2 regions of the Lysinibacillus sp. A4 genome follow, and region 1 is predicted to be linked to the other one. Evidence: riboswitches for the same ligand, from Rfam matches in the RefSeq annotation. Region 1 holds a riboswitch; the other holds the start of a gene.
What was found. Region 1 has a riboswitch for cyclic di-GMP ahead of NY607_RS20875 (methyl-accepting chemotaxis protein). Riboswitches for the same ligand answer to the same signal wherever they lie in the genome.
Positions count from the first base shown of each region.

Region 2: another riboswitch for cyclic di-GMP. It lies ahead of NY607_RS11030 (amidase); the one in region 1 lies ahead of NY607_RS20875 (methyl-accepting chemotaxis protein).

Region 1 is NZ_JANWTB010000013.1:32,652-47,877, forward strand. Features, by position in the region: gene NY607_RS20800 (cytochrome d ubiquinol oxidase subunit II) at 1-5, shown strand, start outside; gene cydS (cytochrome bd oxidase small subunit CydS family protein) at 19-141, shown strand; gene rlmD (23S rRNA (uracil(1939)-C(5))-methyltransferase RlmD) at 251-1,618, shown strand; gene NY607_RS20815 (FadR/GntR family transcriptional regulator) at 1,838-2,563, opposite strand; gene NY607_RS20820 (FAD-binding oxidoreductase) at 2,789-4,174, shown strand; gene NY607_RS20825 (bile acid:sodium symporter family protein) at 4,186-5,169, shown strand; gene NY607_RS20830 (tRNA dihydrouridine synthase) at 5,479-6,447, shown strand; gene NY607_RS20835 (RNA polymerase sigma factor) at 6,712-7,206, shown strand; gene NY607_RS20840 (zf-HC2 domain-containing protein) at 7,193-7,852, shown strand; gene NY607_RS20845 (YflT domain-containing protein) at 8,079-8,399, opposite strand; gene NY607_RS20850 (trypsin-like peptidase domain-containing protein) at 8,690-10,027, shown strand; gene NY607_RS20855 (MFS transporter) at 10,331-11,527, shown strand; gene NY607_RS20860 (alpha/beta-type small acid-soluble spore protein) at 11,598-11,801, opposite strand; gene NY607_RS20865 (YehS family protein) at 11,987-12,481, shown strand; gene NY607_RS20870 (hypothetical protein) at 12,623-12,817, shown strand; cyclic di-GMP riboswitch class I at 13,029-13,114, shown strand; gene NY607_RS20875 (methyl-accepting chemotaxis protein) at 13,221-14,972, shown strand; gene NY607_RS20880 (SDR family NAD(P)-dependent oxidoreductase) at 14,962-15,226, shown strand, end outside.
Region 2 is NZ_JANWTB010000004.1:469,573-484,798, reverse strand. Features, by position in the region: gene NY607_RS11065 (aromatic acid exporter family protein) at 1-207, shown strand, start outside; gene prli42 (stressosome-associated protein Prli42) at 230-325, opposite strand; gene mce (methylmalonyl-CoA epimerase) at 451-864, shown strand; gene NY607_RS11050 (acyl-CoA carboxylase subunit beta) at 870-2,417, shown strand; gene NY607_RS11045 (hypothetical protein) at 2,524-3,477, shown strand; gene NY607_RS11040 (M20/M25/M40 family metallo-hydrolase) at 3,612-4,727, shown strand; gene NY607_RS11035 (chemotaxis protein CheW) at 4,751-5,239, shown strand; cyclic di-GMP riboswitch class I at 5,377-5,468, shown strand; gene NY607_RS11030 (amidase) at 5,512-6,393, shown strand; gene nspC (carboxynorspermidine decarboxylase) at 6,439-7,578, opposite strand; gene NY607_RS11020 (saccharopine dehydrogenase family protein) at 7,575-8,804, opposite strand; gene NY607_RS11015 (hypothetical protein) at 9,250-9,456, opposite strand; gene NY607_RS11010 (methyl-accepting chemotaxis protein) at 9,659-11,371, shown strand; gene NY607_RS11005 (tetratricopeptide repeat protein) at 11,477-12,205, shown strand; gene NY607_RS11000 (LysE family translocator) at 12,320-12,952, shown strand; gene NY607_RS10995 (Cj0069 family protein) at 12,983-14,032, opposite strand; gene NY607_RS10990 (DMT family transporter) at 14,193-15,110, opposite strand; gene NY607_RS10985 (AraC family transcriptional regulator) at 15,217-15,226, shown strand, end outside.

The sequences.
Region 1 (15,226 bases):
CATAGGAGGAAAGCACATATGCAAAGTTTTTTAATTTTTTATGCACCTTTTATTGTCGTCATACTTGGGATCTTGTGTGCATTTTGGTGGGCACCAAGGGATTATCATATTACAAAAGAGCAGGAAAAGAGTCGCGAATAGCGACTCTTTTTTCAAGTTAATTAGCAGAGACACGCAACAGCCAAGTCTTGTTCTTTTTTCATTCGCCAACACATGCTACAATAAGGAGATTGAAATGGAGGATGTACGAATGTCAGCACCCGTAAAAAAAAATGAACGACTTTCAGTTTATATAGAAGATCTAACGCATGATGGCAATGGTGTCGCAAAGGTTGAAGGTTATCCACTATTCATACAAGGCGCACTGCCAAACGAAACGGCCGAAATCCATGTGTTAAAAACATTAAAAAACTATGGCTTTGCAAAGGTAATAGATATTATCAAGCCATCTCCAGACCGTGTTGAAGCTCCATGTGATTACTTCAAGCAGTGTGGCGGCTGTCAATTACAGCATTTATCCTATGAGGGGCAGCTAAAATGGAAAGAAAATATGGTGCGCAATGTGATGCAGCGGATTGGTAAAATTCATGCACCTGTTCACCCAGTAAAAGGTATGAAAGAACCTTGGCACTACCGTAATAAAGCACAAATTCCTTTCTCTGAAAATGAAGCAGGACAAGCGATTGCAGGCTTTTATAAAACAAAAACGCATAGCATTGTGGATATGGATCGCTGTTTAATTCAAACAGGAGAAGCAGATGCAATTCTTGCAGGCTTGAAAAAGGAATTAGCAACGTTAGGTGTTCGCTCTTACAATGAGCATACACATGAAGGCATGTTGCGTCATGTCGTTATCCGTAAAGCACGAGCAACAGGCGAAGTCATGGTTGTCCTTGTAACGAAAAAGAAAAAGTTCCCACAAAAAGAGGCAGCTATTGCAGTCATCCAAAAGCTAGTGCCAAACGTTACATCGATTATGCAAAATGTGAATAGTGAGAAAACCAATGTTATTTTTGGTGATGACACAATCAACCTTTGGGGTAAAGACGTTATTATTGATACAATTGGTGACGTACGTTTTGAAATCTCTGCTCGCTCCTTCTATCAAGTCAATCCAGAGCAAACAGAGGTCCTCTACAAGCAAGCACTAGATTATGCTGACTTGCAGGGAGATGAACGTGTCATTGATGCGTATTGTGGAATTGGTACGATCTCTTTATTCCTTGCTCAAAAAGCAAAGGCTGTCATGGGCGTGGAAATTGTCCCACAAGCGATAGAAGATGCCAAACGCAACGCACTGCTTAATGGCTTTACAAATACTTATTTTGAAGCAGGGCCAGCAGAGGAAGTTATCCCAAGATGGTATAAAGAAGGCAAGGAAGCAGACGTACTAGTCGTCGATCCACCGCGCAAAGGCTGCGATGAAGCACTGCTAACTACGATTCTAGAGCAACGACCAAAACGAGTGGTCTACGTATCCTGTAACCCAGCCACACTAGCACGCGATCTTCGCATTTTAGAGGATGGCGGCTATCAAACGCAGGAAATCCAGCCAGTGGATATGTTCCCGCATTCGACGCATTGTGAAGCCGTGGCATGGCTTAAGTTAAATGTGTAACACATTACTAAACTCATCTATACAATATAAAAATTACCGTTTTAGGACGGAATTTAGTTAAAATCAATAAAAACTCGGATTCGATCAAATACGAATCCGAGTTTTTTTCGATGTAATTTCATCCATCTGAAACCTTCACTAATTGAGTCAATTCACATTGACAAAAACCATTCAAAACATCTTATCACTTATAAACTATATCATTGTGTACCTCTAGTTTTAATTGTTTTTTTCTCCAATATGACTTAAAAGAGACTCTGTCAATTCTCGTCTTATTTGCGTGATATGGTTTTCCATGAGTTGCTTAGCTTGGTTCGCATCTCCAGAAGCAATGGCTAAGTAAATTTTTTTATGTTCATCGATGGTTTCTTGCGTTCGTTCTGGATCTTCCAAGCGTTGTCTGCGGGTAGCTCGGATTGTGTCTTGCATATGCTCACTAAGGGTTTGAAATAATTGCAAAAATATAGAGTTATGTGAAGCGAGTACAATATTATGATGGAAACTTAGGTCTGCTTGAATTCCTAATTCTACATCATTTTTACCTTGATCCATCATGTCTAATGCTTTGCTAATTCGTTCTAAGTCTACAGAAGTAGCTCGTCGGGAAGCTAAAAAGGCACATTCTACTTCAAGTGCTTGGCGAAGCTCCAACATTTCATAAATTAATTTTTTTTCAGTATTTATAATTGTAGAGGAAAGCTCTTCACCTAAAGTATGGGATTCTACTGTTTTAATAAAGCTACCACTGCCTTGTTTAATTTCAATAAATCCCTTTATTTCAAGCTTTCGAAGTGCCTCTCTTACGGATGTCCGACTGACATTAAAACGACTCGCTAATTCTCTTTCTGTCGGGAGTTTATCCCCAGGCTGTAATTCACCATTTAAAAAATATTCCTTTATTTGATCAACGATTACCTGATACGCTTTTTTCTTTGGTTGAGGCATTACCTATCTCACCACCTTAAATACATAGTACTATAAACGCTTTAATCATACAGAAATACAGCATGTTTATCAATTTACGAAAAAAATTAATAGTTGATATTTTCTGAATATTTAGTACAATGTAAAAAGGTTGGACCAATTTTAAGAATACGGAAAATTGGTATGACATATAAATTTATCAATTAAACAATCCAAATACTATGAGAGCAAAAGGGGAAGGAAAAAATGATTATTACAAATGAAGAATTAGTGAGGGCCCTACGAAATGTTCTTCCAGAAATTGAAGTGACAATTAATCAAACGATTTTAGAACAGCATAGCAGTGATGAATCCTATCATAGTGCCTGTCTACCCGATATTGTGGTGTTTCCGACAAAGACAGAAGAAGTGAGTAAGATAATGAACATAGCAAATCAATACAAAGTACCAATAGTGCCATTTGGAAGAGGAACAAGCTTAGAAGGACATGTGATTCCTTATAATCATGGGATAACAATTGATTTTTCACTCATGAACAGAATAGTAGAAGTTAGAGAGAAGGACTTTCTTGTGAAAGTTCAACCAGGGGTGACACGTTCTCAATTGAATAAAGAGTTAAAGAAATATGGATTATTTTTCTCCGTAGACCCAGGAGCAGATGCGACAATTGGAGGAATGGCCGCAACAAATGCTAGTGGGACAACATCTGTTAAATATGGAACTATGCGCGATCAAGTTCGAGATTTAGAGGTTGTTCTGTCAGATGGAACCGTGATTCATACAGGGAATTTAGCAGAGAAATCTTCATCGGGCTATCATTTAAACGGTCTATTTGTTGGGTCAGAGGGAACACTTGGTTGTTTTACTGAGTTGACGTTAAGAGTTTATGGTATTCCTGAATGTGTCATGGCTGCTAGAGCGTCCTTCGAAACAGTGAATGATGCTGTGGAAGGAGTTGTGAGTATTCTACAAGCGGCAATTCCTATTGCAAGAGTTGAACTTGTAGATGAACCTTCAATGAAGCAAGTGAACTTGTATAGTCAAACAGCTTATGAGGAACAACCAACCTTATTTTTAGAGTTTGAGGGAAATGAGGCTGGCTTAAGGCAGGATGTAGAATTTATGAAAGAGATTGTAGCGGCTCATAATTGCAAAAATATTGAATTTGAGATGGATAATGCAGCCCGAAATCAGCTATGGGAAGCTCGCCATAATTTAGCTTATGCCTATGTCCATGGTCATCCAGGAAAAAAACTAATGGTAACCGATGTTTGCTTACCGATATCCGAGTTAGCAGGTGCTATTGAACATGCAAGAGAAGCACTTGATATGTTAGCGCTTACAGGTGGGGTTGTTGGACATGTTGGTGATGGCAATTTCCATGTACTATTAATGATTGATATGAATGATCCAAAGGAAATAAAGAAAGCTGATGAATTAAATGAGTTGATTGTGATGTATGCACTAGAACGAGGAGGAACTTGCACAGGAGAACATGGTGTGGGCATTGGTAAGCAGAAATATCAAGAGAAAGAACACGGTAAAGCACTTCTAGTGATGGAAAAGATTAAACAAGCACTTGACCCTGACACACTTTTCAATCCGAATAAAATATTGAAAATAAAAATATAGGGAGTGGAAATATGAAGATTTTAGAAACGATTAGTACCATTGCTGGTAAATACTTTGCTATATGGGTTATTTGTATTGCTGTTATTGCCTTTATAGCTCCAGAACCCTTTTTAATATTTGGGGGGTATATCACGATTTTGCTAGGCATTGTTATGTTTGGCATGGGTCTGACGCTAAAAGCAGTAGACTTTAAATTGGTTATAACGAATCCAGTACCAGTCATTATTGGTGTATGTGCTCAATATGTTATCATGCCACTTTCCGCTTTTTTAATTGCTTATATAATGAACTTGCCAGCAGAATTAGCTGCAGGGCTAGTCCTTCTTGGATCTGTACCAGGTGGAACTGCTTCAAACGTCATGGTGTATTTAGCTAAAGGAAATGTACCTTTGTCCATCACAATGACATCCTTTTCGACATTATTAGCTCCAATTGCCACACCATTCATCCTATTATTGCTTGCAGGTAAATGGATGCCAGTTGATCCCATAGCGATGTTTACTTCAATTATTCAAGTAATTATTATCCCTATTATCCTAGGGATTATTATCAGAAGAGTTGTTCCTCAAATCGTAGAAAAAAGTATTAATGTGATTCCTCTTATTTCAGTAGTTGCTATTATGATTATTGTATCTGCTGTTGTTGCTGGTAATGTCGATACCATCGCTTCGGCAGGCTCCATTATTTTTGCAGCTGTAGTGCTTCATAACGCATTCGGATTGTTATTTGGTTATATAACAGCTCGTGTATTAGGCCTCGATGAAAGCAATCGAAGAGCTATTTCAATTGAAGTTGGCATGCAGAACTCTGGTCTGGGTGTAGCGTTAGCTACTGCCCACTTCGGTCCCTTAGCGGCCCTACCTAGTGTACTTGGGGCTGTTTGGCATAATATTTCTGGTCCGATTCTCGCTACCTATTGGTCGAAAAAACCAGAGAAACCAGAGGTACAGTATAATAAACAGATGCAAGAAGATAACCGCAGAACTCAAATATAGAAAGTAAATATTTGAGTTCCACCCGATAGTAGTGCAGTCATATTATCTATTTTGTTTAAATCCACCTCACAAATGGATCCATTCGAAAAAATATAGAAATGAAAATTAGGTATAATAAAAGTAGATGAGGTAGAAACAATCTATACCATCTACTTTTTTGTTTGTTAAAATACCATTTAGGACTGATTTTCGTTAAAATAAACATTGTTGATTTTTGCATTAGCTAATGAGATAAATGTAACATTTGACTTTATAATTTTTAACTGAGAGCATGGAGTTTTATCCATAGTGAGAGGATTTGGAATTAACATGATAGATAATTTTTGGCGTGATTTACCACGACCATTTTTTGTATTGGCACCGATGGAAGATGTGACAGATGTTGTGTTTCGTCACGTTGTAAGTGAAGCAGGTCGACCAGATGTGTTTTTTACTGAGTTTACAAATTCCGATAGCTACTGTCATCCAGAGGGAAAGAAAAGTGTGCACGGTCGTTTGCTCTTTACAGAAGATGAGCAGCCAATGGTAGCACATATTTGGGGAGATAATCCCGAATATTTCCGTGAAATGAGTATTGGCATGGCAGAGCTAGGTTTTAAAGGCATTGATATTAACATGGGCTGCCCTGTACCGAATGTAGCATCAAGAGGGAAGGGGAGTGGCCTTATTCTCCGACCAGATGTGGCCGCAGAATTAATTCAAGCAGCAAAAGCGGGCGGACTGCCTGTTAGCGTGAAAACACGGCTTGGCTACAAGGATGTAAATGAGTGGGAGGATTGGCTAACGCATATATTAAAGCAGGATATTGCGAACCTTTCGATTCACCTACGAACAAGAAAGGAAATGAGCCTAGTAGATGCGCATTGGGAGCTTATTCCGGAAATCAAAAAACTTCGTGACCGTATTGCACCTAATACGCTACTGACGATCAATGGAGATATTCCTGACCGTCAAACGGGACTCCAACTAGCTGAACAATACGGGATTGATGGCGTGATGATTGGACGAGGTATTTTTAAAAATCCTTTTGCTTTTGAAAAAGAGCCAAAAGAGCATAGCAGTAAAGAGTATCTTAATCTTTTAAGACTGCAGCTCGATCTTCAAGATCAATACGCGGAAGAACTACCACGTTCCATCACAGGGCTTCATCGCTTCTTCAAAATTTATGTCAAAGGATTCAGAGGAGCTGGTGAATTAAGAAGTCAATTGATGAACACAAAATCAACGGATGAAGTGCGTGTATTGCTAGACAACTTTGAATCAAACAATATTGAATGACAATGAAATGATGGAACCACTAATAAAGTCAAGTAAATAACAGTAGAAATAGGAGCAAAGATTTGAGGATGAGATTTCCCTTTCTTTGCTCCTTTCAATTTATCGCTATTGAGGTTTTGTCAGATGCTAGGGGGCTCTTGTTTTTATGATTGTGAAAATAACAATATTGCCCCTGAATCATTTGTAGATTGGTAATCGAAAATAACATATTTTTGTAACGTAATTAAATTCTAAGAGTTATATAAGTGAAAGGGGTGAAAATAGGTGGACTTTGAGGAAATCTATCAGGAATACTTTAAAGAAGTTTATTTATATATCCTATCATTAAGTCACGATGAGCGCATAGCCGAGGAAATAACACAAGAAGCATTTTTTAAGGCATTAAAAGCAATAAAAAAATTTGATGGTTCTAAGGATATTCGAGCATGGCTTTTTACAATTGCGAAAAATACATATTTCTCACACTACAAAAGAAAGAAACGACAAGTAGATTCAGGTGCAGTAGAAGAATCAAGTATGGAAGTGCAAATTGTAAAGCATTTGATGAATGAAGAAGATGCCTTCATGGTTCATCAGTTTCTTCACTCGATGAATGAGCCATATAAGGAGGTCTTTTCATTACGTACTTTTGGAGAATTACCTTTTGAAAAGATAGGACGTCTTTTTGGAAAAAGTGCAGGGTGGGCAAGGGTTACCTTTTACAGAGCGAGAAAACAAATTATCGAGTATATGGAGGCGATGAATTATGAAAGAGATTAAATGCACAATTATTCAAGATGTTTTACCTCTGTATGTTGATGAGGTAGTTAGTGAAGATACAAAAGAAATGGTAGACGAACATTTACAGCATTGTGAAAAATGTCAAAAAGAATATGAAACCATGAAACAGGAACTTTATATCCCGGCAGAAAATAAGGCTTTTCAATTTAAAGAGATCAGTAAAAAATGGCGTAAGAAAAAAGTGATCATTTCCATTACTTCGGTTTTCATAACGGCACTTATTTTATTAGGGACCTATTTGTCTGTTTTCTATTATGAAACGGTTATTTCTTATTCGGAAGATTTGATCAAAATCGAAAGACAAAATGATCATCAGTTGGTTTCCCGATATTATGGCAAAAGCCGTGCAGGTGTTCACGGAACGTTTCCTATGGGAATTGAAATTGATGGAGAGAAAAAGATTGTGAGTTTTATTTATTATACAAAAACAGTGGCTGATTCGCCTTCGAGAAACCTGATTGATGATGAAAAGAGGCTTGGACAAGAAGATACCTTTGTTCTACCTGAAAGTGGAAATAACGATGCGGTATATTATGTGGAATTTGATTCAGAAGAGATGGTTCCTGGAGGAAAGGATTCTTGGGATTCAGTTTTAGAACGTGCAGTATTAATTTGGGAGAAATAAAATCTGATGGAAATCATATTTAGTTATTCCATTATCGGGTGCTTTTCCGTAATAAGGAAAAGTGTCATTCTTTATGAATAGGACCATATTGCTAAAGAAGACTCTTTAATGAAGAAGAAGAAAATTTTCTCGAGCAGATCATTGACAATAGTTGAAAGGCTATCTTGAATACAGAGACGAAGGTGTAAAATGAAACAAACCCGGGATTGGATTCCCGGGTTTGTTTTTACTTATTGGCAATTATGACCAATTTACCTGTATCCAGTTCCTTTTCGAATTGAGCAGCTTCCGATTCACTTAATCCGACAGAAGCTAACTTGTTGCGGAGTTCATCTCCACGGGAATTCACCAGGTTCTTCAGAGAAGTCAGGAACCCTTGCTCGCTAATACCAGCTTCTTCAGTCCCGAGTGCTTCGTTAATATCATCTTCACGTTCTTCATAGTGCGCAAAGATGTAAATGTTATCTCGAAGATATCCTTGCGCTTCTAATTTCTCCACTTCTTGTTTCGCCTGTACTACGTTTTCTACTGTCAATTTGACTGTCATTATTGATCCCTCCTATATATGTTCACATTCAATCTATTCCACTAAATTGAATGGATAAAACATCTTTTTAGTTTTTAATTATGTTAGAGTGGCATTAACAACTAATGGAATACTAATGAACAACTAGAAAACATTGGGGGTTGTTATTCTAAATCTTTATTCCAAAGCTACATCCAATTCTTTATAGAGTTGGGCTTTTTTGTTTGCATCAATAGAGGATTTAGAGAAACATCAGAGAATTGTATATAAGTACCATTATGTAATGACGTTCTTATAGGAGTTGTATGAAGATGATTGTGACAACTAGACCGTTAAAAATTAAATACAATAAATCAGCAAGTACTTTTCAGGAGTTTATGCAAATTCATCACCACAAACATTCTCTTACGAAGGAAGTAGTTTTTCTAAGATATATCGGTATACCTGATTCTGTAGATTTTTATAAAGATGAGATTCTAAAAATGGAGGAGTATTTCTCCAAGCAAAGCATTTTTTATTTACGGCTGCAGAAGCTTGAGGTCATTCGTAATAAGGAAGATGTAGATAGATTGACGGAAAGTTGGAGAAGGTGGCAGACTGCTGCTGAAAACAAGCAATTACTGTATAAGCTTTCTTTGTGTAGTAAATTAGCGAGTGATCAACTTGAATGGACAAAAAAGCTAAGCTTTTTACAGATGATTCAACTATTTAAAGAAAATCAGCCTTATCCTAATGAAACGTTGTTAAAAAATTTTGCCGTTAAATTTTTGTATTGGATGGATTATTATTTACCACAAATTTTTTCTGAGGAAAATCCAACGTCCCCAAAAATTGTTTTTATAGGCGACATTACGCAGCATGAATTACTATTTTTATATTTCTTATCGTCACTGGGGTGCGATATTTGTTACATGAATCCTAAAGGAGATATTGCCAATTTGTACCCTATAATAGAAGCGTCATCTACCTTACATATGTGTCGTCATTTCTATGAAAAAGAAATAACATTGCCTATTAAAAGTACTTCAAGACAATTGAACATTCCTGCTCAAAAAACGAATGCGACAGAGGAGTGGAGCTATGAGCAATTAGCCTCCTTAGCCACATCTGTTGTGATGATAAAGACCTTCGGGGAAGATGACAAGGTTTTATGCTATGGCTCTGGTGTCATTCTCCACCAAGATGGATATATTTTAACAAACTTGCATGTTGTGGGTGGTGGAAAATATTATTCTGTGCTCTATGAAAATGATACCAATGAGTATATTACTCATCAATTTGTGAAATATCATGATATGCATGATTTGGCTATTTTGAAGGTAGACAGAAGAAGCCACCCTTTACCTGTTAAAATGGATGGACAATTAGTTCGAGGGCAAAAAATTGTGGCGATTGGCAGTCCGTTAGGATTGTTTAATTCGATTTCTGATGGAATTGTTTCTGGTTTTCGTGATATACGGCAAATGTCTATGATTCAATTTACAGCCGCTATATCAAATGGCAGTTCGGGGGGTGCTTTATTGGATATGCATGGGCGCTTGGTAGGTCTGATTACAGCAGGCTTCGATGATGGTCAAAACCTTAATTTGGCTGTACCTGCCAATTTAATTTATCAGTTTGCTCAAAACTTTATAGAATTACCGAGTTGAATTTCCACTATTCGACCATTGCTTTTTCTTTCTTAATCTTATAGAATGTAGAACGGTATAAATGAACGATATATAAATCCTTTAATACGGTCCAGAGAGGCTGAAAAGGGCTATGTGATATTTTTAAGCTAATATCTTTGCTTTGTCATGCCCTTTTGTCCTCTGTGACGGAAGGGCTTTTATTATTGTTCCATACTCCTCTTTTAAAGGAAGTCCTGTGAGGCTTCAAAAGAGAATGGACAAGACAGTTATAATCCATTCACTAAAAGAGATCGACAACTAGAAAATTGGAGGCTAACAAGAATGGATTATCGTAAAAAAACCGTGGTCGCTTCAGTGGCAGGGCTAACGTTAGAAGGAATGGATATTATGTTTATTTCCTTTGCTATGACAATGATTATTGCAGAATTTAATATTGATCTTGCAACAGGTGGATTGATTTCATCCATCACGAATATTGGGATGCTACTGGGTGGTATTGTTTTCGGTGTGTTAGCAGATAAATATGGTCGAGTAAAAGTATTTACGTATACGATTATTTTGTTTGCCATCGGAACGGCCTTAACAGGTGTAGCAACAAGTATTGAACAAGTTTATGTTTATAGATTTATCGCTGGTTTAGGTGCTGGCGGAGAATATGGTATTGGGATGGCGCTTGTGGCGGAGGCTTGGCCAAAGAATAAACAAGGCAGAGCATCCTCTTATGTCAGTGTAGGTGCACAATATGGAGTCATTTTAGCCGCTTTATTAAGTGCTATTATTTTACCAACTTTAGGGTGGCGTGCATTATTCTTTGTAGGATTACTACCAGTTATTTTTGCCTTTATCGTACGTAAAAATATTGATGAATCACCAGAATGGTTAGCAGCGCAGAAACAACAAAATAATAAGGAAGAGAACGGGAAATTAGCACAATTATTTGCTTCACCTCGTATCACCATGACAACACTCTCCCTAATTCTAATGGCTACTGTTCAAATTGCAGGCTATAATGGTCTAATGATTTGGCTACCTTCGATGTTACAGAAATCGCAAGGTTTATCGGTTTCAAGCTCAGCATTGTGGACCATTAGTACCGCAGTAGGCATGATCATTGGAATGCTGACGTTTGGCAGATTTATGGATCGTTTTGGTGCAAAGCGAACGTTCGGGATCTTTTTAGTAGCCTCTGCATGTGCTGTATTCCTTTACTCGTTTGCAACAGGTGCAGTCGCGATATTAGTAGGCGGTGCGGTTGTAGGATTCTTCTCTAATGGAATGTTTGCAGGGTATGGTGCATTAATTAGTAGCTTTTATCCAGTACAAATTCGCAGTACAGCAACAAACACCATTTTTAACTTTGGACGAGCTATAGGTGGGTTTTCACCAATCTTTGTCGGCTTTATTTTACAAAGCTACGATATGACTGTCGTGATGATTTACTTAGCAGCACTGTATTGTATTTCCTTTATCGTTATGCTAACGCTTAAGAGCTCAGGGAAGGAATTGCAAACAGCATAATTTTATAGAGCACGAAAGAACGAATTCCAATTATGTAAATGGGATTCGTTCTTTTCATATTAGTATTTAATTATAATAAACCTTTTGAACGTTTTTCAGCGATTTCAACCAGGCGTTTTGTGATCTCTCCTCCAACGGAACCATTTGCGCGAGAAGATGCTTCTGGTCCAAGCTGAACGCCAAACTCTTGTGCAATTTCATATTTCATTTGATTGACAGCCTCATGTACTCCAGGTACTAGAAGTTTATTTGAACTGCGGTTATTGTTAGCCATTGTTCTCACCTCCTTGACCTTAGAATGGTTGCGATGAAATTTTTCATACATTTAAAAAGTAGGAAATGCACACGCTATTTGCTAACAACAACAACTTGTGGAAAGCTAGCAATAATCAGCAAACTCTCTGTTATAATTAAGCCTGGCTCTTTACTATATAAGGTTAATTAAAGGAGGAACATATAATGACAAATAATGATATCTTAATTCGTTTACGCTATGCGTTCGATATAAAAAATGTAGATATGGTAGAAATTTTTAAACTTGGTGGCATGGATTATACAAAGGAAGAAGTATTAAATATGCTGATTAAGATTAATGATGAGGAAGAAGCACCAGAGGAATACATCAAATGTAATAATAAAATGTTAGAGGCATTTTTAAATGGATTAATTACTTTTAAACGCGGGCCTCAGAAACCACGGGAAGGACAGGCGGTTGGATCGTTACCTGTGTCAGGTAAAGAAAGCCCAAATAATATGCTACTAAAGAAAGTGAAAATTGCTTTAGCTTTAACAACCGAGGAGATGCTTGAGATTTTATATGACGGCGGTATTAAAGTCACAAAAGGTGAATTAGGTGCTATTTTAAGAAATCCAAGTCATCGTAATTATAAAGAGTGTGGCGATTCATTCGTACGAAATTTTTTAAGGGGCCTAACATATAAATATAGAGCATAATGCACAATGGATATCAATCATAAAGTGCCATTTTTTTCTTTAAAACTCGTTGACAATTTGTGACGAAATTGTGTACAATGAATTTATCACAAAATGTTCACAAAAAAGATGAAAAATGTTCACAAACAAAGGGGTGCTTGTATGATTTATTTTGACATCTTATTAGTAGCTATTGCATGTATTACAATGCCTTTTATTGTTGCAGTTATGTTAGATATTTTTTATGCAGAACGAAAAAAAGTGCGCTTTTCATTACGTCGTACTTCCGTATGGTATATCGCTATGTTTGCGTTATCCTTCATACCATCCGTATTACTTGTCACACAAAACGTATAATTTATTCAAACACTTAGGGGTAAGTGAATTGAAAGTTGACGGCTACAACGCTAATTGAGGTTGTAGCTGTTTTTATTTTGTCCCATAGATGAATAAAACCTTCATAATTAAGTAATTTATATAATTATTAATGAAGGAACAGCTAGTATAAAATATGTATGTTTTAAGTAGAGAGCATTGACTACTTTTACCTACTGTGTTAATTTTGGTAGGGAAATATAGGCAAATTTACTGAAAAGTAGAGACGCAAAGCTACAGGTCTAAGGCAATAAATGCTATGACGGCTGGGTTGCAAAAGAGTGCTAGTTGTATCATCTTCATTCTAGTTTTTGTTCTTTTATGCCTATTTCTTTTGAAATAGGCATTTTTTTTGCAAGTAAAGTTCAAAGGAGGAAAAGGGGAAATGACGTTGTTAAAAAACACATCATTAAAAAATAAGCTTTTACTAACAGTCTCTATCGTTGTATTACTGCTTATCGCTATTATTACGACGCAAAGTATTAGTGAATTGAATAATCGGATGAATGTGGATTTGAAGCAAGAATTAAAAAGTGTTGGTTTATTAACAGCTATGAACTTAGACAGTGATGAAGTAAAAGATTTGCTGTCCGAAAAAGGGGAAACAAACGCAAAGTTTACAAAGATCCAAAAGCAACTTGATATGATTCAGGAACAGCAAGGTATTATGAGCTGGAGTTATATTTGGGATGTCAAGGATGAGGGTGGCGTCAATCCAATTGGTTATACCTCTAATCTAAATGAAGTCTATGAAGCTGGTGAAATTTTTACTGATTTAGCGGATGAACATGTAGAAACAGCAAAATTAGCTATTGAAAATAATAGTACAGAGGTAACTGATATTTTCGAGGATCCTTTTGGTTCTTGGAGAACGGTTTTTAGTCCTATTAAAGATGATAATGGCCAACTGATTGCCCTATTAGGGATTGATTACTCCGCTGATTATATCAATACGATTATTAAAACAAGTGTGATTAAGCAAATTGTCATTGCCATTATCGGCATTTTAATTTTATTAGTTTTAGTTTACATAATTATAGATCGACTATTAAAGCCACTGAAAAAAGTAGTGAACGTTGCCAATCAAGTGGCAAATGGTGAATTAATAGATGTTGATTTAGAGACATCGAAGGATGAGATTGGTAAATTATCTGAATCCATTCGTACAATGGTGGCTAATTTGCAACATATTATTTTAAACATACGCAATACATCCAATCACGTTTCTTCAGCAGCCAATCAATTAACGGTACATGCTGGTGAAACTTATAACAGCTCAACAAATATTGCACTAGACATGAATCAAATTACACAAAATGCTGAGGCCTCGATGACCATGACAGAGGAAACAGCTGCTGCTATGGAAGAAACGGCAACAGGTATTCAGCAAATTGCTGATTCTGCAAATGTAGCTGCGGAATCTTCTATTTCAGCATCACAGGCTTCTGAACGAGGCAATGAAGTTGTACAACAAGTTATTGCTCAAATGGAGTTAATTAATGATTCTGTTGAACAAATAGGGACAACCATTAATGGTCTACATGTTAATACGAAAAAAATAAGTGAAATTGTTAGCTTAATTACTGCTATTGCCGATCAAACAAATCTATTAGCATTAAATGCTGCCATCGAAGCGGCACGAGCAGGTGAACATGGAAAAGGCTTTGCCGTTGTTGCGGATGAGGTGAGACGCTTAGCAGAACAATCCTCTCAATCAGCAACAGAAATTTATAATTTAATTAGTTCTATTCAGTCTGATTCAAATGCTTCTATCACGGTTATGGAGAAAGGCAAAGAGGATGTTAAGGTAGGGATGGCATTTACCAATGAAGTAGGCGAAATCTTTAAAGAAATTCTTACTTCATCAGAAGAAGTAGCTAGCCAAATACGTGAAATTTCAGCAGCCTCACAACAAATTTCTGCATCCTCAGAGGAAGTGGCGGCATCTGTTAATAATATTAAACAATCTGCAGAGCAGTCAGCAGAATTCTCTTCAAATGTATCGAAATCTACACAAGAGCAATTATCTACCATGCAGGAAGTAAAGGATGCCTCTTCATCATTGGGCAAAACTGCAGAAGAGCTGCAAGGTCTTGTGGCAAAATTCAAATTGGAGAATGATCATAATGGACATTAATTTTACAGGAAAAAATGTTTTAATTACAGGCTCTAGTAAAGGAATTGGTAAAGCAATTGCATTAGGCTTTGCGCAACATGGAGCCAATATTTTAATTAATTATATTGGGGATGAGCAAGAGGCAGAAGCTGTACGTGCAGAAGCAGAAAAGTGGGGTGTGAAAGCTTTAATATTCCACGCAGATGTTGCTAACTCACAAGAAGTACAAGCGATGCATCAATTTATGGACGAGCATCTCGGGGATCTTGATATTC
Region 2 (15,226 bases), on a different contig from region 1:
CATGTTCATTCGGGGAATACGGCTAGTCAGTATCGCGAAAAACTCGAACATGTTAAGCGCGATTTTTCTCAGCTTCCTTTACCACAAAGCCACGAGCAATTTATCGCTCAGGCAGCCCTCTATCAGTTTATAGAGGAAATGGACAGGTATTTAGAAATAAAGCAGTCATTTAAAGGGTTAAAGGCTAAAAAAGAGCGCCCACAGTAGTGTGGACGCCTCGTGCTTTGCCTTAAATTATCATAGATAATCCGAATGCTAGAGATGAGATTAGCATAATTGCGATCATACTATAAATAACGACTTTTTGAAATTTTTTATTACTCATATGCTCGTTCGCTCCTTCTTTTCTTATAAATAGTTTAGCAAATCTGAAAAATTTCTCAAGTAGTAGAGTTTTGACAAAAAAGTCTGTAAAATAGAGTATGTACCATAACAGAAGGAGATGTCACCATGGAGAAAGTAGACCATATTGGGATTGCAGTGCGCGATCTTGATGAACGCATTACATATTATACAGAAACTTTGGGCTTAAAGTTGATGAAAGTGGAAGAAGTAGAATCTCAACAGGTTCGTGTGGCATTTATCGATGCAGGGAACGTGAAAATCGAGCTATTAGAACCAATGAGTGATAAAAGTGCCATCCATGGTTTTATTGAAAAACGTGGAGAAGGAATTCATCATGTTGCGTTTGGTGTGACGGGAATTCGTGAACGAATGGCAGAGCTTCGTGAAAAAGGTGTACGTCTCTTATCCGAAGAGCCAGGGCCAGGTGCTGGAGGGGCAGAGGTTGCGTTTATGCATCCTAAATCCTCATTTGGGGTGTTATATGAATTATGTGATAAAAGTGGAAAAGGGGATAAGTGATTAGTATGGATATGTTCGACAAAATCAATGACTTGTATGACCGTAAAACGGTAATTGAACTTGGTGGTGGCTATGATCGCATCGATAAGCAGCATGAGAAGGGGAAACTTACTGCTCGTGAGCGTATAGACTTGTTGCTAGACGAAGGTACATTTTTCGAAATCAACCCATTTATTACACATCGTACAGTAGACTTCGGCATGGAAAAAATGGAGGGACCTGGTGATGGTGTCGTAACTGGATTCGGTAAAATTAACGGACGTCCAGTATACTTATTCTCTCAAGATTTCACAGTGTTTGGTGGGGCGCTTGGTGAAATGCATGCGAAAAAAATGGCAACAGTGATGGATCTAGCTGCTAAAAATGGTACACCATTTATCGGCATCAATGACTCAGGCGGTGCACGTATTCAAGAGGGTGTTCTTTCATTAGATGGCTATGGTCATATCTTCTACCGAAATGCCATTTATTCTGGTGTGATTCCACAAATCTCTGTGATTATGGGACCTTGTGCTGGTGGAGCTGTTTATTCTCCAGCTATTACTGACTTTATTCTAATGGTGGATAAGACATCTCAAATGTTCATTACAGGACCTAAAGTAATCGAAACGGTAACAGGAGAGAAAATTTCTGCTGAAGATTTAGGTGGTTCGAAAGTAAATAATGCGGTCAGTGGGAATGCTCATTTCCGTGCTCCTTCTGAAGAGGCAGCGATTGATGAAATTAAAAAACTATTAAGCTACTTACCACAAAACAATAAAGAAAAGGCACCTCGTCAAGCTAGACCTGAAGGGGATGACTACCGTCCAGAAATCGTAGATACAGTACCAATCGAAACAACACGTCCATATGATGTACGTAAAGTTGTTGAGCAAGTAGTGGATGAAGGTTCGTTCATGGAAGTACATGCAGAGTTTGCTAAAAACGTAGTAGTCGGTTTTGCACGTATTGCTGGCGAATCAGTTGGACTTGTTTGTAACCAACCAAAAGTTCTTGCTGGTGGCTTAGATATCGATTCTTCTGATAAAGCTGCTCGTTTCATTCGTACTTGTGATGCATACAATATCCCAATCATCACATTTGAAGACGTTTCTGGCTTCTTCCCAGGTGTTAAACAAGAACATGGTGGTATTATTCGTCATGGTGCGAAAATTCTTTATGCTTACTCAGAAGCGACTGTTCCAAAAATTACAGTGATTTTACGTAAAGCTTATGGAGGCGCTTACGTTGCCTTAAACTCTAAATCAATTGGTGCTGACCTTGTATTTGCATGGCCAAATGCTGAAATTGCTGTTATGGGTGCTGCTGGCGCAGCTAACATCATTTTTGCCCGTGAAATTGCAAAATCAGATGACCCAGAAGCAACTCGTGCAGCAAAAATCGAAGAATATAAAGAGAAATTTGCTAACCCATATGTTGCAGCATCTCGCGGTATGGTAGACGACGTAATCGATCCACGAGATACACGTATCAAGCTGATTCAAGGACTTGATATGCTGTCAAACAAACATGAAACACGTCCAGAGAAAAAGCACGGTAATATTCCTCTATAATAGTCATACAAGCCTAGCAGCTCAAAAGTTGCTAGGTTTTTCATTGCCAAAAAGTGAAACATTTTTGTATGTCATCCGTACTGATAGATATGAGGAGTTGAGATGAATGGAATGGCAGCAATTACAAACAGAGCAAGAAAAGATTCATGCACAACTTAGAAAAGCATCTAGATTAAACGAACAAAATCAGTTAATTGATGGGCAAATTAAACATACACAACAGGAAATAGACACTCATACAGCAGCACTCCACCAAATTCGATCCAAACTTGATAAATTGGATGGTTTCTCGTTTATGAATATGATTCGTACATGGACAGGGCAACAAGATGAACTGAGGGCAGAAAAAATTGATAAGGCGGCAGTACTTGAATTAAAGCTGAATGAAGCAAAGAAAATGCAAAATGATTTAGCAGAGGACAACGTGCAAGTGATGAATCAGCTTGCCCAGATTGATGAAAATGCGCTACAGCAATCACTTCAACAGGTCTACCTTAAAAAGAAGAAGTATTTACAGATTCATGATGCTGCCCAAGCAGAAAGGCTAGAGCATTTAGCACATGAGGAAATGCTAACAAAGCAGCTCATTAGAGAAATTAAAGAGGCGGAGGAAGCGGGAGAAGTAGCTCTTACAAGGCTAGGGCAAGCAGCAGCTTCATTACATTCGGCCAATGGATATTCCACATGGGATACATTTTTTGGCGGTGGGCTGATTGCTACGCACTTAAAGCATGATGCACTCGATCAGTCTGAAAACTATTTACATAGTGCTCAAATTGCGTTACAACGGTTTCATAATGAATTATTAGATGTTCATGAAATGTCTACGAAATCGCTGCATATTGAAACAGATGGGTTTGTTAAGTTTGCTGATTACTTTTTTGATGATATTTTTTCAGCATGGTCTGTTCATTCTAAAATCTCGACAGCAAGGGAACAGGTCTCGCGTGTTCAAGATGATGTACATAATACGATTTGGCGCTTACAGGATAAACATAATAAAGCTGTCAACTACCTACAATCATTAGAAAAAGAAAAAGAGCTTATTTTCAATGACTAGGGAAAGTCTGAGATTTTTCTCAGACTTTTTATTTTGGTAGTATTGTTCAATGATTTCAACTCTTCTGACGTTGTGCTAAAATGATACATATACTATAACGTGGAAATACACGTAAACTAAGGGAGTTTTACAACATGACAAGTCGTTTAGTAGAAGAGTTTTTTGAGCTCGTACAAATTGATTCAGAAACAAAACATGAACAACTAATAGCACCAATTCTTGTAGATAAGTTAACTGCACTTGGATTTTCAGTGATTCAAGACGATGCACATACGCGTAATGGACATGGGGCAGGTAATATAATTGCCACATTAAAAGGCACATTGGATGTAGAACCAATCTATTTCACTTCTCATATGGATACTGTCGTTCCAGGAAAAGGCATCAAACCGTCTTTACGTGAAGATGGCTATATCGTATCAGATGGTACGACGATTTTAGGTGCCGATGATAAAGCAGGACTAGCTGCTCTATTTGAGATGGTCAAACGTTTGAAAGAGCAAAATATTGCACATGGCGATATTGAATTTATTATTACGGCTGGTGAAGAAAGTGGCCTTGTTGGCGCTAAAGAGTTAGATCCAGCTAACATTAAAGCAAAATATGGATTTGCGGTTGATAGCGATGGCAAAGTTGGTGGTATCGTGACAGCAGCACCATTCCAAGCGAAAATTTTCACAAAGATTATTGGAAAAACGGCACATGCAGGGGTTGCTCCTGAAAAGGGCATTTCTGCCATAACAGTCGCATCAAAATGCATTGCTCAAATGAAACTAGGTCGTTTAGATGAAGAAACAACAGCGAATATTGGGCGTTTTGAAGGTGGACAAGCGACGAATATTGTTTGTGACGAAGTGACAATCCTTGCAGAAGCACGCTCTATAGACAAAGCTAAATTGGATGCGCAAACAAAGCATATGCAAGATACGTTTGAACAAGTAGCTGCTTCTTTAGGCGCACGTGCAGAGGTAGAAGTGAAGCTAATGTATCCAGGCTTCCGTGTAACGGAATCTGATAAAGTAGTTCAGGTAGCTATGGCTGCTGCACGCAATATTGATCGTACACCGACACTAGGCATTTCTGGTGGAGGCTCAGATGCAAACGTCATCGCAGGCTTTGGTATTCCTACAGTTAATTTATCTGTTGGATACGAGGATATCCATACAACAAATGAAAAAATACCAGTAGAAGAACTTGAAAAATTAGCAGATTTACTAGTAGAAATCGTCAAAGAATCGGCGAAAAACTAACAGTCGAATAAGGATGTGACCCTATGGAAAGTGTCAAAGCAGTCGTTTTTGCTTGTGGGACAGAGGAGTATGCTGTGCCTGTGGAGCAAGCGATTTCAATTGAAAAATTAGAGCAAGTAACACCTATTCCTCATTTACCTAACTATCTTCTAGGCTTTACAAGAATTCGCGGTGAGCTTGTACCTGTTCTTGATTTTGAACGCATACTGTACAATCGTTCATCGAATACAGCAACTGCTCGTATCATTGTGTTGAATACAGATGTTGTTAATTATGGATTACTTGTTACAGAAGCACGTGAAATTCTTGATTTCGATGAATCAGTACTTCAGCAATTGGGTCTAGTCAATTATAGTAAAACACGCTATTTTACTGCGGTAGCTAATCTTGAAAATCGAATGATAACATATGTTGATCCAAAAATACTGGTTAATTCATTAGAGGGCATTCGAGAAATTATCGATTATTTACACAAAATGCTTGAAAATGAAAAGGAAAACGTAGAGGCTTAAGTACTCTACGTTTTTTTATGTTTGAATAGTAAATTTAACCTGTATTTTGTCGTTTTTACGTGATCATACATGTGACAATTATGCATTATACCTACAGACAAACAATTGCTAACCGCGTATGATAATGATTAAGAAAAAACTGAAAAAGGCAAACTTCACCGAAAGGGAGGGACGCAAAGCCATGAGTCTAAACACTATAATTTCAGTGCAAGATTGTCAGGTTGCCAGGTTCTGTTCTAGGGGCCGTGGCGAGTAGAATGGAGTTAGTTCGTATGAAGAGACAATTAAAAGTATGGACCGCACTAATCGTCATCATGATTAGTTCATTAGCTTTATCAAGTGGAAAGGTTGATGCCATGTCTATACAGGAAAAGGCTACATGGCTGTGGGATACATCCCTCATCATGGATGACCAAGAAAAAATATTATTATTTTTAGAACATAACGATGTCAATAAAGTTTATCTGCAAATCGATCAAGGCATAGCGAGCGATGACTATAAGCATTTTATTAGTAACGCTTCTGACAAAGGTATTCGCATTTATGCATTGGATGGTGCTGCAAGCTGGGTTTCAGCTGAGGGTAGTCGAAGCCAAGATGAATTGTTTAATTGGTTACATACATATAATGAGAATTCAACTGAATCTGAGCAATTTTCTGGGATTCACCTTGATGTAGAACCTTATTTAAATAGTGGATGGAACTTACATCAAGCACAAACGATAGAATCCTATCAAACACTAATAATGAAAGCAAGTGAGAAAGCGAGTCAGTTACAACTTACTTTAGAAGTAGATATGCCATTTTGGTTTGATGAAGTTCCGTATTATAATGAATTTGGAAAAGGGTTATTAGCTGATTGGGTCATTGACCATGTGGATAGTGTGACGATCATGGCCTATCGTGATGCTGCAAAAGATATTATCACTATTGTAGAACATGAAATCGCTTATGCTTCCACTATGAACAAATCAATTGTAATTGGTGTAGAAACAGGCGCTTCAGAGGAAGGGGTAAATATTACTTTTTATGATAATGGAGAAGCCTTTATGAATGAACAGCTTATACTTGTTCAGCAACATTTTTCAAATAATGACGCTTTTCATGGAGTAGCCATTCATTATGTGGAGAATTGGATGACTATGCGTCCATAAAAAAAGCCCTTCCAGTGTTAAACTGGAAGGGCTTTTCTATTGGTATTAGGACAGTCGACCACTGTAGTCCTCGAATTTAAATTCACGAATGATTTTAATACCTTCTTCATCATTATAAGAAACGATAGATGGTAGGTTGACACCGTTAAACATATGGTTTTTAACCATTGAATAATGAGCCATATCTGTGAATACAAGACGATCACCAGGTTTTAATGGCTGTTCAAACGAATAATCGCCAATCACATCACCAGCTAGACATGTTAGTCCGCCTAAGCGATATGTGTGTGCTAATTCATTTGCTTGTCCAGAACCTATAATCATTGGACGGTAAGGCATTTCAAGTACATCAGGCATGTGACATGTTGCTGATGTATCTAAAATAGCAAGATCCATTCCATTTTCTTGAATATCTAGCACCGTTGCTACTAAATAACCTGTATTAAGGGCTACTGCTTCACCTGGCTCAAGATAAACAAGCAGGTTATACTTTTCTTGAATATAATTAATGATGTTCACAAGTTTTTCTACATCATAATCATCACGTGTAATATGGTGACCGCCACCGAAGTTTAACCATTTCATTTGGTGTAAAACATCACCAAATTTTTCCTCAACTACTTCAATAATACGCTCTAATGTATCAGAATTTTGTTCACACATCGCATGGAAGTGTAAGCCATCGATACCATCAAGCTGTGATTTATCAAAGTTAGCCAATGTTGTACCAAGGCGAGAGTTTGTGTAACAAGGATCATAAAGAGCTGTTTCAATTTCAGAGTATTCAGGATTCACACGAATACCACATTCAATTGTTTTACCAGCAGATTTAACTTTATCCTTGAACTGAGCCCATTGGTTAAATGAGTTAAATACGATGTGATCCACATAGCCTAGAAGCTCGTCCATTTCATGCTCAATATAAGCAGGTGCATAAACGTGAACTTCTTTGCCCATTTTTTCATAGCCAAGACGTGCCTCATGCAGTGAGCTAGATGTAATGCCCGCTAAATATTCCCCTACTAGTGGGAATGTTGAATGCATAGAGAAGCCTTTAAGAGCTAATAAAATGCGGCAGCCTGTTCGATCTTGAATTGATTTTAAAAGCTCAAGATTCTTTGTTAATAATCGCTCATCCACTACATAAGAAGGGGATGGAACTTTTGAAAAATCAATTGGTTTCATCGGCTTAATTCCTTTGCATCTAAATCAAGGTCTAATAATTCTGGATTATGGCTTTCTTGCCATGGTAGACCCCATTTATTTAGTGCATCCATGAATGGATCTGGATTGAAATCTTCCACATTCCATACACCTGGTTTACGCCATTCACCGTTCATCACAAGCATTGCACCGATCATAGCTGGTACGCCAGTTGTATAAGAAATCGCTTGTGAACCAACCTCGTTGTAGCACTCTTCGTGGTCACATACATTGTACACATAGTACGTTTTTTCTTTACCATCTTTTAGACCGCGAATGATACAACCGATGTTTGTTTTACCTTTTGTACGTGGTCCAAGTGAAGCTGGATCTGGTAATACCGCTTTAAGGAAGTGGATTGGTTGAATCATTTGCCCTTCGAATTCGATTGGCTCAATTGATGTCATACCTACGTTTTCTAACACTTTTAAGTGTGTTAAGTATTTTTCAGAGAACGTCATCCAGAAGCGGATTTGTTTTAAACCTTTGATATTTTTTGCAAGGGATTCAAGCTCTTCATGGTATAGAAGGTAAATATCTTTTGGTCCGATTTCAGGTAGGTTATACACTTCTTTTTTCTCAAGTGGTGCAGTTTCAATCCACTCGCCTTCTTTCCAGTAACGACCATTCGCTGTAATTTCACGAATGTTAATTTCTGGGTTGAAGTTTGTTGCGAAATGATATCCATGATCTCCCGCATTGGCATCCACGATATCGATATAGTGGATTTCATCAAATTCATGTTTTTGTGCATGAGCTGTGAAAACGCCTGTTACACCTGGGTCAAAACCGCTTCCAAGTAATGCAGTTAAGCCAGCTTTTTCAAACTTCTCTTTATAAGCCCATTGCCATTTATATTCAAATTTTGCCGTTTCAGGTGGCTCGTAGTTTGCAGTATCCACATAGTGCACACCTGTCGCTAAGCAAGCATCCATAATCGTTAAGTCCTGATAAGGTAGAGCCACGTTAATCACTACATCTGGTCCGAAAGCTTTAATAAGCTCAATAACCTCTTCTGTATTGTCTGCGTCTACCTGTGCAGTATGAATTTTTGTTTTTCCGCCGTCTAGTTTTTCTTTTAGAGCGTCACATTTTGAAACAGTTCTACTTGCGATACAAATTTCCTCAAATACGTCCGAATTTTGAACACACTTGTGTACCACAACACTGGCAACTCCGCCAGCTCCGATAATCAATGCTTTACCCAATTGTCTACCCCCAAGTTCATATAAAGTATTGTCAAACAAGCTGATTATACAGAAAATTGATATACTACTCAATCATTGTTTTAAAATTTTCTACAAAAAAATTTATTTTTCTACAACAATTAGACGTATACGGAGGGGAATGCTTCGGAAAAGAAGGGAATCATGAATAAATCTACAACGCCATTTTAGTAAAAATTGAGGAAAATAGCTGTTGTATAGACCTAAATAATTGGTGACGTTACATCAGAACTCATCCTAGATACATCGACATCAAGTAAAAATTTTTCTCAATGAATGTTATGACCTAGTATCTCTTCCGATTGACTATTTGATTCCTGTTACTAAATCATTCCTACTGACTTTACATAAAAAAATCCCTCTATAGAAAGGGAAGGAACCACATTAATCGTGCTACATGTATCTATATACTGGAAAAAGATACATATTATTTCAGAAAACGATTGGATACTTGGTGTTTTTCTTCCCCCCATATATAGAAGAAAACCACAAGCAAAGTACTAAAAAAACCCATCACAAGAGCATACGTACTGAGGGCTACTTCCATTTGACTTTGCATGGCATAAATAAAAATGGCCCCTATTGTTAAGAAGTTTCCTGTAACAATCGATATAAGATGAAAGCGTTTATTCATAGCAAGCCCTCCTATTAGATGAATTGGTAATGCTCAGGATTCAAGATAATTAACTTCAATTATCGCACAATTCAGAACTTTTTCCAATGTTTTTATCTTACTAGAATAATTAAAGATGCTTTTTTAATACATCTTTTTGTAGTATGATGAAAAACAACAGGAATATTCATAGATTATTACAAGAAAGGGGAGAGGATGGATCGTGAAATTACGCAATTCATTAACTTTTCAACTTGGGACGATTATCGCTGGTATTTTAGTGGTGATGCTAGGGATTACTTCGTTCGCTACATACATAACTGCTTACAATAAACTTTATGATGCTGCTGGTGTTGAGGCCTATGGCTGTGCCAATATCACGACAGGTTTGATCAATCCGCAACAATTGGACAAGGCCATTCAAGGCGACAAGGCTGTACAGGAAAGCATTGGGAAAGATTTGAACTGGACAACAGGTCATAAAGATATTTTCCAAACACAATATATTTTATCGTTGGATGGCACATTATTAGCGCTTGATGATCATTTGGCTGAAAAAGGCTATACCCCTGGTGATCAATTTTATTTAGATAAAGAAGCTATTGATATGTTGCTTACACATAAGCATCCAACATACTCACAGCCTTATACCTATGCAGGGATGGACCGTTTATCTGGTTATGCCCCTATTTTTAAAGACCATGATTCCAGTAAAGAGATTATTGCCATTAGTGTCATCGACTTTGATGCCAATATTGTTAAGGAGCGAACTTGGGATGTTGTACGGAATGGGATTTTAATTAGTATTTTCCCTATGCTAATTGCTTCCATTATTACAGGCTTTTTAATCCGTCGTAAAGTAAGACCGATTAGTGTGCTGATTCAGCAGGCGAAAGAAATTGCCAATGGTAATTTAGCTGTACCTGAAACAAAAATAAACAGTAAAGATGAAGTAGCAGATTTAGCGAATACATTAAATCGAATGACAGCTAATTTACAAAATATGATTATGACGATGCGTTCCACTTCTAATACTTTAACGAATAATGCAGATGAAACCGCTTCCACCTTGAACGATATGAGTAATACCATTCAAGGTGTCGCCAATAATATCGAAGAGGTAACAAGTGCCGTGACGGCAGGGATGCATCATGCTGAAAATGCGACAGATGTTCTTACTTCTTTAGCACAGGACCTTCAAATGATTCAAAGCAATGCCAATAACAGTGCTGATAATGCTCGACAAACGATGGAATTAGCAACAGAGGGTGAGCGACTAGCAAAAGATATAAGCAGTGATATGGCATTAATTCACAGCGGATCAGGTGAGGTACGACAAACAGTAGAAAACTTGGTTACATCTGCAACCAAAATTCAAACGATTACAACGTCTATTGCGAACATCGCATCACAAACAAATTTACTAGCACTGAATGCTTCCATTGAAGCGGCTAGAGCAGGAGAGCATGGCAAAGGCTTTGCTATTGTTGCTGAGGAAGTACGGAAGCTTGCTGAACAATCTAATCAAGAGGTATTGCAAGTTGAACAGCTGATTCAGGATATAATGAAGCATGTGCAGCAGGTCATGTCATCTACGAATGATAATACGCAATATATTGAAAAAGGAACAGAGACAGTGCGTCTAACCGCACAATCTTTAGGAAATATTTCTACAGCAGTGGCTGCAACAGTAGAAGAAATGATTACCATTTCTAATGCTATGACCGCTGAAAACGAAAAATCTACACGTATTGTGCAGATGATTCAACAATTAACAGAATCTATTCGTGATATAGAAGAAACGATGAATATGATTACTGTCGCAGCACAGCAAACAACTGCAAGCATTGATGAGGTGGCACATGGCTCTAATGAAACAAATCACATGGCACACACACTCGAACAACATGTAAAGGCGTTTAAATTAAAAGAATAATAGAAAGATTAGGACATATTGGCTTTTGCTTATACTACTTAAATGGTAAACTAGCAATAAGATTTTTCTTTTGCGAAGGTGAGGATTTTAATGGTGGTAAAACAAATGAACGAGCAAGTTCAACAAGTCAATGACTTATTTTTGAGTGGTCAAGTAAAGGAAAGTTATCAACTAGCTAAAGAAATATTGGGCAATGATACAGCGATCGCAGAAGAGGCCTATCAAGTCATTCAGCAGCATGTGGCAATGCTAGAGGCAAATGGGTATGCAAATATGCCTCAGCCTACTGATGACAAAGCAAAGCAAAGTAAGGAACGTACAGATGGTTCGTATCCAGAACGAGATGTTCTCGCAGCTTATATAGGTAGTCAGGATGATGAGCAATTTGGTAAAGTGGTCGATGAATTATTAGCAGGACCTATAGAAGCGCAGGCGAACGCCTATTATACAATGGCAGAATATTATGTCCTTGCAAAAGAACAGGACAAGGCATCAGTGCAGTATGCGGAGGCAATCAAATTGCAGCCCAATAAGGCATTGTATTGGGGAGCATTTGCACAGTTTTTAAATCGCCACGAAGGTAGCCCTTATTTGGCATTAAGACTGATTGAAGAAGCAATACTCCTAGATGGAATGAATCCTCGTTGGCACTATATTCAAGGTAATATATTTTTCCAGCTAGTAGCAGCGACAAAAAATTTAAGTTATTTGCCTGCCTTGGAAGAAGCGTGGGAGAAAGCTAAAAAACGTTGTACAGCTAAGCAAATCTCATTGAAATTGGATTTGGAGAAGTCAAAAGATTTGTTAGCACAATGGAAAAAGCAAATGCTCTAACAGGTAAAAAGACATGTATCTTTTAATAATTATTTCCTTTCAAGTATAATTATGCTATAGTGAAACCATAAACGGACGTATGAAGCTTATCGATGACATGAAAGAAGTGTTTTTTTGAGTTTATATGTAGCGTATGTATTGGTAGGACTTGCCATTGCCATGCCTGTAGGAGCTATTACAGTAGAAATGACAAAGCAAGGACTCAAAAATGGTTTTATGCACGGCTGGGCAGTTGGACTTGGTGGCATGACCATTGATATTGTATTGGTTTTTGCTTTGTATATGGGACTAGCTTCCATCTTGGCTATGCCTTTAATTCAACTACCTATGTGGATTATTGGAGCGGGCTTTTTATTCTTGTTAGGCTATGATTCTATCAAGAACGCTGACCATGATATTACATTGGCAGGAGAAAAAGTAACCAAATCGTTTTTTGCCTCTTATTTTAACGGCTTACTAGTGGCCATTTCGCCTGGTAATCTTGTTTTTTGGGTCAACGTATTTGGTGTGGTGCTAGCAAAATCTTATGGACAAGGGGAGTCAACGAGCTTTTTAATTATTGCTGCTGGTGTTTTAAGTGGAATTTTACTCCACGATATCGGTTTGCTGACCATTGTCTCGGTTACTCGTAAAGCTATGAATCGGAAGATGATTAGGACATTTACAATTGTCGCAGGATTCTTATTGATTGGTTTTGCTTGTTATTTTATCTATGAATTTATACAAGGAATTAAGATTTATATATGAAAAGTGCGATCCCTAAAGATCGCACTTTTTTTATTGCGCAATAGCCTCAGTATGCTCTTTTAAACAAGCTAAAATTTCTTCTGCTACTTCATGCGCTAATGCTAGTTCTGAAGTAAAGCCAACACAAGAACAATTCATCTCACCTAAAATATAGCAATCTTCTCCGACTTCATTGGTATCTAGCATAAAGTCGGCTGTCCAGATTAGCGGTAAATCATAATTGCCTAGTAGGTTTGTTACTTGAGGGAGCTGCTTTAAAAAGTTTTGTACCAGCTCTTGCCAGTCTTCAGGTTTGTCATAGCGATATTGAGCGCCAGAGAATAGAGTTGCACTAAAGGCATCCTCGGTAGCAGCTGGTTTTTTATGTACGACGTGTACAGGATGATCGCGCAACATGAATAAGCGGATTTCGCCTTCTGTAATCCTTGGAAGAAAGCGCATATCGATTAACATACCATTCGTCCCTGTAATATACTGCTCACAAAATGTCATAAAGTCGCCAAGCTGCCAATATTCTACATGATTATCTTTTGCTTCAGTACATTTGATTTGTGCATCAAGTGGCACTTCAGTGATACCCTCTGCTAGCGGTTCCACCAATTTTACACGCCAAATACCTTCTCCAGTTGAACCACGATTTTGCTTCAAAACACGCTCTGTTAAGGCTAAGGAAGTAGGGAATTGTTTTTTGAATGCTTCGATTGTGTAGTAGGCAAATGTATCATCAGGTACTAAATTTGTTGTCGTCAGTTTTGATAATACGTCTTTTGAACCATAGCTAATCATGGCGTCTGGATGTGGCATCCCTATAACGCCAGCTTGGCATAGCTCTCGTAGCATAGCAAAGTACTCATCCTCATGCTGTAAGTTGCCTGGGTTAATGCGAGATACATAGGCAATACCATGTTCCTTAACATAGTGAAAGATTTCCTGCTTTTTTGTGATATCAAAGAAGAGTACCTCTGCATCCTGTCCACGTTGCTGTAGCGCTTCCACCATTGGCATTGTATCTGGGCGATAGCCATCTGGTCCTTTATCTGTGCCGCCTTCCACCTCGAAAAAAATAACTTTTTTATCCATAAAATACCTCCTTATATCTGTTGTTATGTTCAGTATAGTAGACAAATAAGGAGAAAAGATAGATAAAATATGTAAATTTTATGTATAAATTCATATATTATTATCTCGGTAATAGGAGGTATTGACTATTAAAATTCATAACTCCCTTAATTTTCTGTTTTCAAGCTTGCTTTTTCTGAAATACTGTAAGGTATAAAATCATAAGAAGAATTAGCAATGTACCAATAAACTGATAGCCACCAAAAGCAATCTTTAACCACCAAACACTTGTGATGACAGCCATTAATGGTTCAAGACTACCTAGTAGGCTTGACTCCTTTGGTGAAAGATAGTGCAAGCTAGCAATATAAAACCAAAAAGCGAGCATTGTCCCAAAAATAACAATAAAGAGAAAATAGGCAATGGTTGAAAACGTCCAATCAGATAGATCGATAGCCCATGGTGGGTGAGCTATACTCATTACTATACCACCGATGATCATCGACCAGCCGACAACTAGTAATGAATGGAATTGCTGTAAAAGTGGGATGGCATAAATGGTATAAAATGCAACAGAAAGACCAGATAAGATACCCCATAACACAGCCATTAAAGGAACGGACAATGTTGAAAAAGAACCGTTTGTTAATAATAAAAAGGTCCCCACAAGTGTAAGTGACACAGCTATACCATCCTGCTTTGTCAATGGACTTTGCCTCGTTAGAAAGTAATAAGCCATGATAAACAGTGGTGCTAAATATTGCAATAATGTGGCTACAGCTGAATTACCAATAGCGATTGACATCATATAGGTGTATTGGACAGCAAGCATGCCGAGTAGGCTAAATAAAATTTGTCTAAAAGCATTTTGCTTTGTGCGCCATATGACGAAAATGGATTCATGCCGATGGGTCATTTTATATATAGCTATTAGTAACAGACCTGCTAAAAGTAAACGACTAGAAACAAGCCAGCCGACCTCTAAATTGTCCTGCTGAAATAGTCGTTGGGCAACGGTCCCTCCGATTCCCCAGAAACTTGCTCCAAGAATAACTAGTAGAAAGCCCAGTGTACGTTTATTTTGGATAATTTGATTCATCTGTTTACATCTCCTAAACTATCAATATAAGATGATTATAAAGTGATTAAGTGGAAATAAATATCGATTTAATCCAATAAAATATCAATATATTGAGGTGTTAGAGATGCCGTTAA